Regions from separate parts of the Colwellia sp. MT41 genome, predicted to be linked through region 1. Evidence: predicted binding sites of a transcription regulator. Region 1 holds the regulator's gene; each other region holds the start of a gene.
The links. The regulator FNR, encoded in region 1, switches genes on or off when oxygen is low (the NO sensors DNR and NnrR bind a similar motif). The targets are predictions, from matches to a motif close to TTGATCTAGATCAA.

Region 1 (5,158 bases):
AAAAGTGGCGCAGATGTGATATTGCTTAATAACAAACTAAGCAGTATCAATACCTTGATAGAAGTGTCTCGCCGAACGCGTCGAATAATCTTCCAAAATTACTTATGGGCCTTTGGTTATAATGCTATGGTATTACCCTTAGCTGTGGCCGGTTATATAACACCTTATATGGCAGTAATTGGCATGTCGGCCAGCTCGATTCTAGTGATTAGTAATTCATTACGTATACTTAAACAGTAAATTAAACGGTAAATTAACAATGAGCATTATGTATATTTTAATCCCAGTCGCCGTTATGTTAACCGCTTTAGCGATTTACCTATTTTTCTGGGCAGTGAAGGCTGAACAATTTGACGACCTTGAGAAACAAGGCATGAGTATTCTTTTTGATGAAAAACAACAGCCAAAAAGTAATAAAGAAAGGCCAGAGGATGAAATAGCCAGCAGTGCCAGAGCACAGAAAAGTCTCAAATAACTAATGAGTTTAGATCTGTTTTCCGCTTTTATCATCGGTTTACTCGGCTCTGGTCACTGCTTGGCTATGTGTGGTGGCATTACCACTATGCTGACCTCGGCTATCAAACCGACTCACTTAGCAAGGGCTAAAAACACTAGCCCAGGCGATATACCTGTTACGGTAAACCTTGCACCGTCCAACTGCTCCCCAGCAACATCTCGTTTGAATTTAGTCTTTTTCTACCATATCGGACGTATTGCCAGTTATTGTTTAATTGGCGCGATTGTCGGTTTTACTGGCTCAATTGCCGCTAAGAATATTGGCGTACCTATTGCTGGCTTGCGTTTACTTGCCGCTGTCTTCCTTATTTTATTGGGTTTATATATCGGACAATGGCTTTTATGGCTTAACCGCATTGAATCACTGGGTAAAGGTTTGTGGGGGTTTATATCGCCACTTGCCAAACATGTGATCCCTGTTGATAATAGTAAAAAAGCACTGGGCTTAGGCGCTTTATGGGGCTGGTTACCTTGTGGCTTAGTCTATTCGACCCTAACGTGGGCACTCGCTAGCGGTAGTAGCCTAACAGGCGCAGCAATTATGCTTTTTTTCGGTTTAGGCACTTTACCGGCCTTAGTAGCATTATCACTGGGGATCGGTAGCATAAAAAAACTACTAGTCAACCACATTTTTAGGAAAATCATGGCAATTTCACTTATTGGCTATGGCTGCTATAGTTTTATTGTTGCATATCAACTTATGTTCTAATAACATAGACTTGCCTTATTTTAGTGTAACTAGTTAGATCACAGAGTAATAACATGCCCAATATAAATTGTCCTTCGACACAACATATCAATTGTCAAAACTGTAGTATTAGTGAGCTATGTTTACCCTTTTCTCTCAATGATAAAGAACTTGATACCCTTGACGGAATTATTGACCGTAAACGTCCGGTTCATAAAGGCGATAAAATTTTTCATGATGGTCAAAAATTTAATGCCTTATATGCCATACGTTCAGGTACATTCAAAACGTTTACCGTTAATAAACAAGGCGAAGAGCAAATTACTGGCTTTCATTTAGCGGGTGATTTACTTGGCTTTGATGCCATCGCTGAAGATTCTCACCCAAGTTTTGCCCAAGCGCTAGAAACCTCAATGGTCTGTGAAATTCCATATACTCAGTTAGATGTATTATCTGATACTATGCCTAAGCTGAAAAAACAGGTGTTACGTTTGATGAGTAACGAAATTAAAACTGATCAGCAAATGCTTACCCTGCTTAATAGAAAAAATGCCGAACAACGTGTCGCCACCTTCATCGTCAGCTTAAGTGAGCGCTACCATGCCCGTGGCCTATCAGCGACAGAGTTTCGTTTGACCATGACCCGTAGTGACATTGGCAATTATATTGGTTTAACCGTGGAAACGGTTAGCCGCTTATTTAATCGCTTCCATAAAAGTGCTTTAATTAAAGTCGATGGTAAATTAATTACCATCTTAGATACCGACAAACTCTGTGAGACAGCCGCGCTCTAACCCCCCTCAACTAGTTTCTTGCTCTTGGTTTTATATATTCCTAAAGATAATAAAACCAAAGAAAATTAAACTTGATTTAAAACAAGCATTAATTTGTCAACTTTGCTATAAATAAGCTAACGTTGCTGAACTTACCCTTTATTTTGCCAGAGGTTGCCATGGACATGTATCAAAATATCCTTGTTGTGATTGATCCGACAACAGAAGAACAAAAAGCACTTAAAAGAGCCATAGACCTTGCTGAAAGAATTCACACGGCTCGCCCTGATCAGCAAATAAATATTACCGCTTTTTTTAGTATTTTTGATTTTTCTTATGAGATGACCACTATTTTATCCAGTGTCGACCGAGATAACATGCGCCAAATGGTTATTAAAGAAAGACAAGTATGGCTAGATGACATTATCTTAGCAACAAATTGCAAAATGAAGATTACCAGCCAAGTGGTTTGGCATAACCGACCTTTTGAAGCCATTATCAAGCAAGTTATTGCACATAATTATGATTTAGTGATTAAAGGCACACACCAACATGATAAGTTCAAATCGGTGGTATTCACCCCAACCGATTGGCATATATTGAGAAAATGTCCTTGCCCAGTGTTACTCGTTAAAGAGCACGAGTGGCCTCTACAAGGCAATATATTAGCGGCGGTTAATGTTGGTAGTGATGAAACTGAACACTTATCTTTAAATAATACCATAACCACACAAGCAAAAAATCTTGCCCAGTTAATTACCGCCAATGTGCACTTAGTGAACTCCTACCCTGGTACCCCAGTCAATATTGCTATTGAAATCCCAGAGTTTGATGCCAGTGAATACAACAGTACCATGCAAGCACACCATCAAGAAGCGATGAGACAGCACGCAAATAGCTTTGACATTCCCTTGGCTAACACTTATGTTGAAGAAGGTTTGCCCGAAAGCGTTATTGAGCAAGTAGCGTTAAAAATTGATGCTGAATTAGTTATCTTAGGCACTGTTGGTCGTACTGGCATCTCTGCCGCGCTGATTGGTAATACGGCCGAGCATGTTATCGACCAGTTAAACTGTGATGTACTGGCCCTCAAACCTGATGGTTATGTGTCACCACTGGCTGATTAAACGGCCCCCGCAAACGAAAAACTTAAATAAACGGCAAAACTACCTCAGTGTTGCCGTTTTGTCTTTTAAATATTGTTAATGCCGCTAGTTATAAGTGAATAAGCTGCGCTTGTTTAAGGCGACTTAAGTTAAGGTGAAATAAGTTATCTGCTTGTGACATGGAGATAGCCTCAAAGTGCACACTATCACCTTGGCGTAATTGCGAAAGCTTGGCACAATCGGATGAAATAACTGCACCAATTTTAGGATAGCCGCCAATAGTTTGTCTGTCATTCAGTAACACTATGGGCTGACCATCTGCCGGTATTTGCACGGCGCCATAACAAATGCCTTCCGATAATATACCATTAATATCTGCCTTTATCGCTCGCCCTTGCAAACGATAACCCATACGGTCCCAGTGTTTACTCACTTGATAGTCATTAGCAAAGAACAGCCTTTTCTCTATCGCGGAGAAGTGTTGCTGCTGATAACTGAGTACCGTGTGTAATAGCACCTCATTGGCATAGTGGGGTTGTCGAGACTCAGGTAGCATTAAGTGTTTTCGCAGATAACCTCCTCTCGACACAACATGGCAAGGTAATACCTCATTAACGGCGATTTTAGCCCCCTTTAAGCCGCCGACCGACTCTCGACAAACGGTGGCTGTGCTACCAAAACTGGCTTTAATGACAAAGCCACCCGCTACCGCTAAATAGCAACGTACACCAACAGACGCAAACCCCAAGCAAACACTATCACCGGCTTTAACAAGGAAGCTTTGCCAAAGTGTTTTTGCGCGGCCGTTGACGGTTAGCGGCATGGGTGCACCGGTAACCGCAATAATACAATCGACTTGTGCTATTAACTGTAAACCACCTAAACTAATTTCAATAACGGTCGCATTAAGTGCATTACCACATAAGCTATTGGCCCAATAAAAAGCTAAGGAGTCTGCCGGGCCGCCGTTGGTTAGTCCTAAATTAAAGGCGCCAAAACGGCCTGCATCTTGAACTAAGCTCAACACCCCGGCATTAGTGACTAAAAAACCTAACGGGTTAATAGCCGCTTTAGTTAGTACTTTACTCATAAGGCTATAACCTTCATCCCCGTACTCACCTGCCCTCGTTTAAGCTTATTTAAGTGGCTATTGATTACCGTCCCAAACATCAAGATAATTTCCCGCCTTGGTTAAGATACAGCTGTCTATCAATGGCGATAAACTTTACCCTATCGCCTACTGCGAGTGGCATTATCGGCTTTGCTTGCGGATTAAACATATCAACAGGACATAAACCTATAATATTCCAACCACCGGGAGATTGGGCTGGATAAACCGCTGTTTGTCTATCCGCAATAGCGACCGCGCCTTTGGGTACTTTTAATCTTGGTGTCGTTAGCCTTGGCATAGCAATACGCTCATCAACTTCACCTAAATAAGCAAAACCTGGGGCAAAACCTATGGCATAAACACGATACTCTTGCCCTTGATGTAAAGCGATAACTTGCTCGACACTCAGCTTGGCGTGTTTAGCAATGCGCACTAAATCCATGCCTGATTCGAGCGAATAATAACAAGGTAGCTCAATTAACCTGCCCAGCTTACTGTTGGCTAGGTTACATTGCTTTAATAGTTCTTGCAGCTGGTTACGTAAATGGTGATGGTCAATTTTAACTAAATCGAATACCACTAAAATAGAGGCATATGAAGGGATAAGATCAACAATCACTGCTGATAGATGTTGCCGAATAAGCTGCTCTGCTTGCTGAACTTTACGGTTGATTTCAGCAGAAACAACAAGCGAATTCTGCTCACGGGGTGAGAAATAAAGTATCAGAGCATTTTCACCGGCAACGTCGAGGTGAATAGTATCGTTAATTTTCATCGGCGGTAAGTATCATTAGTCTTAACTACCATGATATCAGCTCAGTAAAGCTTTAATGTCGCTAATGGCTTGCACCCCGGCAAGGTTATCTCCATGCACACATAAGCTATCGACGTTCAGTGCAAGTACCTTACCTGATACAGTAGTGATTGTGCCCTGTTCAACTAGTTGCTTAACTTGCGCCAACAT
Region 2 (5,158 bases), 580 kb from region 1:
TCTGGCCGCTTATGGTCAATCTGGTGATGAATATAGGTTTTATGAATTAAATCCTGATGTACTGTTAATGGCAAATAAACATTTTAGCTATTTGTCGAAATCAAAAGCTAAGGTTGAAATAATACTAGGCGATGGTAGGGTTTCATTGGCGAATGAAGAAAATAACAATTTTGATGTTTTAGTGGTTGATGCTTTTTCTGGTGATTCAATACCGACCCATTTACTGACGGTAGAAGCCTTAGTTATTTATTTTCAGCAATTAAAATTTGACGGTGTTTTAGCTATTCATATATCCAATAGTCATTTAGATTTAACTCGGCTGACTATTGGACTTGCCGACGCATTTAATAAACAAGCGTTATACTTTAAAACAACAAGAGATAAAAATAATAATGAGGCTGAGTGGGTATTATTAACGAATAATGCTGCATTCATCAATAATGCTATTGTCAGGCATTACGCTAGTAACTGGCCTCACAGTACCAAAAAGCCATTAGTTTGGACGGATGATTATAGTAATTTATTGTCGGTGCTAAAATAATTACCTCAGCACATTAACATAAGGTAATTATGAAAAAAAACAAATAAAAAGCAGCTATTACTTAGCTGCTTTTTATTGCGCGTAACCCTGCTGGTTAACTTTTTAATGTTTGCCTCTTAGGGGCAAACTTTAACACCAACAATCTCACTAGCAGTAACACCAGAATCAAGGCAAAAGATTGTGATAACCAATTGGGCAACACTTCATGGTGTTCCCCTAACATAGGTGCCACTTCAATGTCGAAATGCTCCACTAACATATCGGTTAAAAAACCAAAAGCAATAGCAACACCAATAACGCCAGTTAAATAAGAGGCTACCGCCCGCTTACCCAGCTCACTTGCTACCACGCCAAGGGTAGCGATATTTGTCGCGGGCCCTGCGAGCATAAAGACCAACACTGCTCCAGGTGAAACACCCGACAATAATAAACCGGCGGCAATAGGTGTTGATGCGGTAGCACAGACATACATAGGGATAGAAATTAAAATCACTACAATCATGGCTAATAGACCGCTACCCCATTGGCTAAAAAAGCTTAGCGGTATATAAGTTTGCACCAGAGCGGCGAATGCCAAACCAATTATTAACCATTTTGCCGTGTCATTTAACAGCTTAGTACAACTAAAGGCTAGGGCTTGCTTTAACTTGTTAAAAACAGACCATTGAGCAGAATCATGCTCGTCCCCTTTGGTACTGCAACAAGTGTCTGCCGATGCTTTGCTTACCTCTTGTTGAGGCTCTTGTTGAAGCGCAAGCTGCGACTCTGGTGGTAATGCTGCATCTGTTGCTAACTTAGCCTCAGATGCACAGCATGAGGTTTTAGTTGCCGCTGTTGGTTTAGCGCAGCAACTTGTTTGCTCACTAGTCTCAGCTACTATAACGTCAGGCTTTGCTTCTTTATCCGCACAACAAGAGCTATCATTATTTTCAGCTTTAGTTTCTGTTTTATTATTATTTTTATTATTAGTTTTAGTTTCATGCTGAACTAACTCATCTTTGCTATCACGACCAACCAGAACCCCTGCGACAATTGCACTTGTTATCGCAGCAATAGGCCTGATAATGGCCATAAATGGGCCAAGTAACACATAAGATACCGAGATCGAGTCTATGCCTGTTTCTGGAGTAGAAACGAGAAATGCCGTGGTGGCACTTTTAGAAGCGCCCGCTCGCCTCAGTGCTAAAGCAGCGGGAATAACGCCACATGAACACAGTGGCATAGGTGCGCCAATCAGCGCGGCTTTTATCGTGGTAAGCAGACCATCACTGCCTAGGTGTTTAATGAGGAAATCCTTTGGTAGATAAACATTAATTAAGCCCGCGATCAATAAACCTAACATTAACCAAGGGGCCGAAAGTACAAACAACTGCCAAAAATTACTTACTAATAATTGCATCGACATTCTCCAGTGCAGATAAAATTGAACAGTGGGTTGCTTCTTCTTCGCCACCACAACAAGCCGCAACTAATAATTCCAGTGAGCCTTTAAAACATGCCAGCTCGGCTATTTTATTATTTACTTGGCTAAGTTTTTGCTCGGTAAATGATTTGACTTCAGCACAACTATGACTGGCTTTATCAATTTTAATAGAGAGTAAGCCACTGATTTCTTTTAAACTAAAACCAACAGCTTTAGCTCGGATGATAAACTGCATAATCCTCAGTGCTCCCTCATTATATAAACGGTAACCATTATCGGCACGACTGGTCGCGGCTAACAATTTATGTTTTTCATAATACCTTAAGGTATCTGTCGATACCGATAATTTTTGCGCCAGTTCACCTATCCTATACATAATCTATCCCGTATTTAATTCTGTAAAAGTCCAGCCTTAATGAATATCTTACATCATAAAGCTTGGAGTTAACTCCAATGTCAAACAACTATTTAACTATTTTATCCTTTTATCATTTTTTAGCCGTTAAAATTTCCCCCCGCCTTTACCGGAAAAACTGCCTGCACTTTTTCAGCTAGTGACTTTTTAACCACATAAACCCAGAAAGTAACCACTTGCGTAATACTCTGCCACCAAGATCAGCGGTAAAGTAATTTAATCGTTTGTGCTCTGCCCTGCGCAAAAAACAAAGGCTATTTTTATGCTTATTTTATAAGGCACACGTTAGTTCCTGTACTTTTGTCACATTTTTAATGTTGCTAGCGGTACACTATTTTCCATAGTCAGGTTATAATTAACGCTTATTATTTTTTCAACAAAGGTTTCCTCGGCAATGGAAAAACATTTTATTACCGCACAAGAATTATTAGAAGATTCGTTTCGTGTAGCCGCCAAAGTATTTGAAGATGGCTTTCGTCCACAATTTATCGTCGGCATATGGCGTGGTGGTGCACCTATTGGTATCGCTGTGCAAGAATATTTCGACTTTAAAGGTGTGGAAACTGATCATATTGCCGTTCGTACTTCGTCTTATTATGGGATCAATAAACAAAATAAAGAAATTAAAGTGCACGGCCTGCATTACATTATAGAAAATGCCAACGCCAGCGATGATTTACTCATTGTTGATGATGTCTTTGATTCCGGTCGAAGCATAGATGCACTTATCAAGCAGCTGCAGAAAAATATGCGCAATAATATGCCACAAGATGTTCGTGTTGCTTGTCCTTGGTATAAACCGCAAAATTCAAAAGTAGATTTTGCTCCTGATTACTTTGTTCATACCTCTGATGAATGGTTAGTGTTCCCCCATGAATTATCTGGTTTAACCCCTGATGAAATCATCGCGGGTAAAAAAGATCTCGTCAATATTCACGATTTATTAATCTAGCGTTTGTTTAGTTAAGCGTTAAATCGCTATGAAAAGCATGTCATCAAGACATGCTTTTTTTTTGCCTTAGCTATATTAAAGCCAGTTTTAATCGCTTAGCTTGATAAAGCTCATGGTTTTAGCCAGCGAGGATATATGCTGTTCTTTTTAAAAGCTCCCCCCGGCAATACTCCATTACTAGGTTACATTTATCAGCTAATAAAAATTAAATAACAAGTTAATAATTATTTGATAGTAACTTAAATAAACCTTTAATTTTCATGTCAATGTCTTTATTACTTGCTAGGAATAACCCGTACAAAATAGAGCAAATTAATCATTGATCTATATCAATATAAGTTTAAACTTTCAGAAATTACTGAAACTTCAGAACGAACTTATGATACTGGCGTCAAAAATAGAATCTTTTGTTATGCATTGTGGCGAAATGGGCAGCCGATGGGGCTTTAATCGCACTGTCGGTCAAATGTATGGCTTATTAATTATTTATCAAGAGCCGTTAAGTGCTATACAAATCTCTGAGGCACTTAATATCTCTCGTGGCAATGTCAGCATGGGTATTAAGGAGCTGCAATCCTGGCGTTTAGTACAGGTTCAACATAAACCTAAAGACAGAAAAGAGTATTACTCACCTGCAGGCTCTATTTGGGAAATGGCAATTCGGGTCTTTGAAGAGCGCCGTAAACGCGAAATAGACCCAACCCTGTCACTATTGCGCGATAACTTATTAACTGAGCCGACTAATCAACAAGAAGAGTATGCACAAAAGCAGATGCATGAAATTCATGACTTACTCGAAACCGTCACCCATTGGGCCAGTGAACTGCAACGCCTGAGCCCAGAGCAGCTTAATACGCTAATGAAACTAGGCGCTGGGGTAAGTAAAATTATCAACCTTAAAGATAAATTAATTAACAACGGTAAAGTGTGATCTTAACCGTTTTTTATGTGTTTTTTAACTTTCTATAATAAATTACTAACGTTATCAATTTACCCTGCAGCTTATTACCTGCAGGGTAAATGATAAACTAACGGAGTCCATCGTGCTTGAAACGTTAATGCTGTCACGCATTCAGTTTGCCGCCAATATAAGTTTTCATATTCTTTTTCCAGCAATCACCATAGCGTTAAGTTGGTTTTTATTTTTTTTCAAATTACGCTTTGATCAAACCGGCGATCCTGTTTGGATGCGCGCCTATCGATTTTGGGTAAAAATATTTGCTCTCACCTTTGCCATTGGTGTAGTTACTGGCATTACCATGTCATTTCAGTTTGGTACTAACTGGCCCAAGTTTATGGAAACCGTTGGTAATATTGCCGGCCCCTTATTGGGCTACGAAGTATTAACCGCATTTTTTCTCGAAGCGGGTTTTCTCGGTGTTATGTTATTTGGCATAAAAAGAGTTTCCGCTAGAGTACATACTTTATCTACCTTCATTGTTGCCATAGGTACTACCCTGTCCGCCTTTTGGATTATAGCCCTTAACTCTTGGATGCATACCCCCCAAGGCCATGAAATGCGTGATGGTGTTGCTTTTCCAGTAGATTGGTTTGCCATTATTTTTAACCCGTCATTTCCCTATCGTTTAACCCATATGCTTATTGCCTCAGGCTTAACCGCCGCCTTTTTAATCGCGGGTATCAGTGCTTATCGATTACTTAAGGGTGATGATAAAAAAGCCCCAAAACTGACACTAAAAATAGCCTTAACTGTGGCAATGTTTTTAACACCACTACAAATATTTATGGGTGATCTGCATGGTTTAAATACCCTTGAGCATCAGCCACAAAAAATTGCCGCTATGGAAGGAATTTGGCAGACCCAAA
Region 3 (5,158 bases), 2.0 Mb from region 1:
AAACCAATATAAAAGTTGATATTGTGAGAATTTATCAAACGATAGTACTATAAGTGCATAGAAAGCAAAGCAAATAAAGACCAATAAGAGTGACGTAGTTAATGTGACAGAGTAAATACTTGCTAGCTTATCTTTATTATCTCTATTCCTTGCAATATCTCGTGTAGAAGTAACATTAAAGCCATACTGAATTATAGCCGAAAAATAAACTGAAAATGCTAGAGAAAAATTGATTAAACCGAACTTATCTAAACCAATTACACTTACTATATAAGGAAAAGTAATCAACGGTATAATAAAATCAAAACCTTTTAATACTATTAACGAAAAAAAATTACTAATAAGAATCTTCGTATCTTTTTTTCTATAGCTAGCACTTAAAGTATCGAACATGATCTAATTACCCTACAACAATTTAAAAAATAAATTTAATCCAAAGCCAAGTTATAATTTAACTTATTGCTCTTTCAATCTATGTATCCGATTTATATTCATAATTATAGTAACCGTAATAGCCGTAGGCGTTACTGGCTTTTTTCACTACGCCGTTAAATACTACGCCTTTTACGTCAATACCGTTTTGTTCAAAACGTTGGCGGGCATAATCAATTTCTTTAATGGTATTTTGACCAAAACGAGTCACCAGTAACATGGTGCCGGAATGACCACCAACAATGGCGGGATCTGTTACCGCTAAAATAGGTGGTGTATCAATAAGGATGATATCGTATTTAGCTTTTATTTCGGTGATCAAGTTACTGAAATTTTCATGCATAAGTAACTCAGAAGGGTTAGGCGGTACTTGCCCACGGGTAATAATGTCTAAACCTGTAACATTGGTTGTTTTGGTTACCTGCGCAAGTGTTTGTTGTCCGGAGAGGTAATCAGACAAGCCATTTTCCCACTTTAAAGCAAAATGCTTTTGTAAATAACCCTTACGCATATCAGCATCTATAATCAGCACCTTTTGGCCACTTTGTGCCAGTACAGCAGCCAAATTTGCGGTGATGAAAGATTTACCTACCTCAGGTGATGGTCCTGAAATAGTTATAATATTGTTTTTTGCTTCCATCATGGCGAAGTGCAAACTGGTACGTAAGCTACGCAGTGCTTCTATGGAAAGATCTGCTGGGTTATCAACCGCCAATAACTTATTTATTTTGTCGCTCTGCCGTTGCTTACCTTTAGCTATGCCTTTAGATAAGCCTTTAGCTATTCCTTTAGTAAACCCCTTAGCAGAGCCGGTCAATTTAACTTGATGGCTAGAATAGGGCACACTGGCATAAACCGGTAAACCAATGGCTTCAATTTCACTTGGGTCTTCCACGCCTTTATGCAATGCTTTTTGTACTAACACTATGGCGATGGCTAACATACCGCCGAGCATGGTTGCCATAACGACAATCAAGGATTTTTTAGGTTTAACTGGTTTGGTGGTGTTCACTTCAGCAACATCAATGATACGGACATTACCCACCGTACCGGCACGAACAATGTCTAACTCTTGTACCTTGCCTAATAACATCATGTAGATTTCGTTACCTACTTTAACATCACGGGTTAAACGCAGTAATTTTTGCTGCATTTCAGGTAAATCTGCTATTTTTTGCGCTAAGCCATCACGTTGTTTTTGTACGGCTGATATTTGCTCAACGATACCTTGATAATTTGGGTGATTACGTTTGAACTTGCGTGACATGGCTAAGCGTTCAAGATCAAGTTCTTGCAACTTGGTATCAAGCTCAATAATTTGCTCTAATACCCCTTGGGTTTCTAGGGTGATGTTTACCGATTGTTGATTTTTTTGGTAATCATTAAATAACGATTCCGAGTGTTCTAACTGTTTTTTGATTGCTGGTAACTGTACCGCTAGAAAATCAAGTGAGCTTTTAGCTTCGGCTGAGTTACGTTCAACATTTCGGCGTACATAAATTTGGGTGATTTCATTGAGCACTGCTTGGCTATACTCTGGACTTTCATGCTCAAAGCTTAAATTGACTATACCCGAATCTTTGCCTTTTTCAATGGCGCCAATGGCCGCTTGCAGATTTAAAATAGTATTTAATCTGTCTTTACGGGTAATAATAAATTCTGTGCCCGCTCGAGCAATTAGCGTTTTAAGGGTTAGAGTGAAAGTGCCATTGCTAACCTCAGTACCGACCTTGCCGGCAAGTATTTTTTCGCCATCGCCAGAGAATAGTGTAAAGGTATTATTTTCTCCCGCTTGTACGATATAACTTCGATTGATGGCAAACTTAGGTACCTCAAAACGGAATATATCAATTTGTTCACCACCCCATGCGTAACTGGTGGCACCAAAGCTTGGCGTTGCTATGTCGCCAGGCTTTATTGCATTGAATTTTCTAAAACTACGGCCACCGATTATTGGGAATAATTTAGGTTGAGCCACAATATCTAGTGCTAAGTTATCTACCGCTTCACCGATCACTGAACGTGATTTTAATAACTCAATTTCAGTAATTGATTTAGAGCTACTTTCAAACATACTGGCCATATCACCAAGCCCAGGCATCCCACCACCGCCTTCTTCTACCTGTATCATTGCCGTTGCTTTATATATAGGGGTAGAATAAAGTGCAGTAGCAATACCCACTAGGGCAAAAACAGCAGTAACTACCCCGATAAATATTTTGCGATCAAGTAAGGCACCAAACAGCGCCATTAAATCAATTTCATTACTGGCAGCAGCATTATTGTTGTTGTTGTTGTTACCCTGTTGATTTGGCACTGATGCTGGTTTTATATTTTCGTTCATTGACATATTTTTGAGTAACTTTTAATAAATTTTTGTGAATTTAAACTTAATCGTTATAATTTTTCATGCTTATGTACTTGGTTCAGGATCGTCATCCCCGTAGTGTTTTAATCGGACGTGCTATGGATGGCACTTATTAGACAATGCATGGAGCTTATTGTCCTGGATCCAGTGTATAAACAGCAATGGATCTTCGATCAAAGACTTCGAAGATGACGTTTACCAAGAGTTCCTGAGTACACGTCATTGGCATAATTTTTTATTGGTTCTGCTTTCAGTTCTGCTTTAAATATATTTTATCCAAGCGCTGCAGGCTTTATCAATTAACTGATAAACATGGTCAAACGCTTCATGACTTTGACGGTAAGGGTCTGGTATTTCGGTATCATCGATCCATTTACCCAGTAAAAAGGTTTTGCCTCTGGCTTGTGGATATTGGCCCAATAAATCTGTTAGGTGCCGCTCTTCCATCACCAGTATCAAATCATTTTCAGCGATTAGCGTTGAGCTTAACTGACGGCCTTTATGGCCGCTCATATCAATATTTTTTGTTAAGGCTATGTTGGTTGCCGTCGCTTCTGCACCTTTACCTACTAAAGCGGTTAAGCCCGCTGACGAGACTTTTATCTGGCTAGCCGCTGAGTTATCTTGAAGATTTCCCTTCAGCTTGTCTTTAAACAGGTATTCTGCTGTCGGGCTGCGGCAAATATTGCCAGCACAGACCACTAAAATAGCGTTAAACATGGCCATTAGAAGAAAGCACCTTGTGTTTTAAGGGTGGAGATATTCTCAAGCCCTTGTAGTGTTGGTACTAACTGGCTGATTAGACGATTCCAACGAGCGATTGGTGCAGTAGTGACATAAATAATATCACGTGGTTGTAATTTAAATTGGTCGGCTAACACAAGCGCCACTATGTTTTGTGCATGTAGTTGATAAACATCAGCAATAATGCCTTCATCGTTAGCAGGGCGTTTACGTAATACAAATATACCGTTAGCATCTGCTGTTGCGTCATTCAAACCACCCACATCACTTAATGCTTCAGCAAGACTTAAGCCGTAACGGTTAATTTCAATACTGCCGGCTTTTCTTACGTCACCTAAAACAAATACCTTTTGGTTATCAGAGCGGTTTACATGAATAATATCACCATGTTTAAGTAATCTATTTTGACTTAAATCACCCTTGGTATAAAAGTCATCAAGTCTGATGATTTCGGTTTGCTCGCCACTGGTAAAAATAACGGTACGCCAATCGGCTCGTTCACTTAAACCACCGGCTTGGTTAATGGCGTCTATTAAGGTCAGTGGGATCTCGGTTATCGGCAATGCCCCTGGCCTTTTTACTTCACCGGTTACGTAGGTTCTTTGGCTTCTAAAGGCAACTACTTTCAGATCTAACTGCGGTTTTTCGATAACTTGACTAAGCTTTGCCACTAAAACTTTATGCAGTTGGCTAATGGTTTTACCTGCGGCAGGTATATTAGCGGCATAAGCATAGGTAATAGTGCCATCGGTTTGAATTCTAAAGCCATCAAATTCTGCGGTACGTTGTACGGCGGCAGGAATAGTGAGTTCAGGATGATCCCAAACACCAATGGATAAGACATCACCAATGCCCAAGACATAATCATAACCTTCGGTGATTATTGGTGTATATTTTTTAGCTTTTAAGCCGACTTGTTGACTGTCTTTTAATCGAGCAATGAGTGCCGAGTCAATTATGGAGATTTTAACCTTAGATAAGTCTTGTTCTAGGGTAGAGGTTTCAGGATCAACATCTATGCCTTCCATATGACTGCCAGGGATCATGCTACAACCACTCAATATCACTAGTGACAATGAGATAACCAATTTTTTAGAGTATTTTAACATTGTATAGATTTGCTCTTTCCTTCGCTAGCTTCGTGCAACTGCCCTGTTATTATTGCTTTTTTGTGCAAGGTAGCACTTTCAACAATGGGTGCAGTATTTGCTTTTTTATATAGCTTTTATTTAGGTTTTATTCTGCCTATATACAGCACTATTATTTAGTAGCTTGTATTTAAAGGAAAAATCGAATTTGTTATCTATAGCAGACCAGTGGTGTCCTGTTTTTGTAGCACACAATTTGAAAGCTTTATTTGCGCAGAATCTTACTGAAGAAATAGCTCCCTGTCTACAGAGAAAGAAGAAATACCGTGATTTTCGTAGTAGAGTATTGAAAAATAATCAAGTTTTAATGCTGATATTTTATACTACCCTCTAACACCCTCTATATAGCAGGAGTTATGGATTGAGGCGAATGTGCTTGGATTCAACATAATTGCTAAGTGATGCACGAATAAATATCTAAGTGATGCGCGAATAAATATCTAAGTGATGCGCGAATAAATTCCCG

Region 2: a site for FNR is predicted at 3,651-3,664, ahead of CMT41_RS13390 (GbsR/MarR family transcriptional regulator). Genes of this name have one in related genera too.
Region 3: a site for FNR is predicted at 2,934-2,947, ahead of CMT41_RS02210 (polysaccharide biosynthesis tyrosine autokinase). Genes of this name have one in related genera too.

What each region holds. Positions count from the first base shown of each region.
Region 1 covers NZ_CP013145.1:2,549,303-2,554,460, forward strand. The annotation lists gene CMT41_RS10875 (heavy metal translocating P-type ATPase) at 1-240, shown strand, start outside; gene ccoS (cbb3-type cytochrome oxidase assembly protein CcoS) at 269-475, shown strand; gene CMT41_RS10885 (sulfite exporter TauE/SafE family protein) at 479-1,225, shown strand; gene fnr (fumarate/nitrate reduction transcriptional regulator Fnr) at 1,279-1,998, shown strand; gene uspE (universal stress protein UspE) at 2,157-3,104, shown strand; gene CMT41_RS10900 (biotin-dependent carboxyltransferase family protein) at 3,193-4,173, opposite strand; gene pxpB (5-oxoprolinase subunit PxpB) at 4,253-4,969, opposite strand; gene CMT41_RS10910 (5-oxoprolinase subunit PxpA) at 5,006-5,158, opposite strand, start outside.
Region 2 covers NZ_CP013145.1:3,132,386-3,137,543, forward strand. The annotation lists gene CMT41_RS13370 (spermidine synthase) at 1-541, shown strand, start outside; gene CMT41_RS13375 (SO_0444 family Cu/Zn efflux transporter) at 636-1,940, opposite strand; gene zntR (Zn(2+)-responsive transcriptional regulator) at 1,921-2,340, opposite strand; gene CMT41_RS13385 (phosphoribosyltransferase) at 2,774-3,331, shown strand; gene CMT41_RS13390 (GbsR/MarR family transcriptional regulator) at 3,711-4,262, shown strand; gene CMT41_RS13395 (cytochrome ubiquinol oxidase subunit I) at 4,375-5,158, shown strand, end outside.
Region 3 covers NZ_CP013145.1:516,648-521,805, reverse strand. The annotation lists gene CMT41_RS02215 (oligosaccharide flippase family protein) at 1-393, opposite strand, end outside; gene CMT41_RS02210 (polysaccharide biosynthesis tyrosine autokinase) at 473-2,782, opposite strand; gene CMT41_RS02205 (low molecular weight protein-tyrosine-phosphatase) at 3,062-3,520, opposite strand; gene CMT41_RS02200 (polysaccharide export protein) at 3,526-4,653, opposite strand.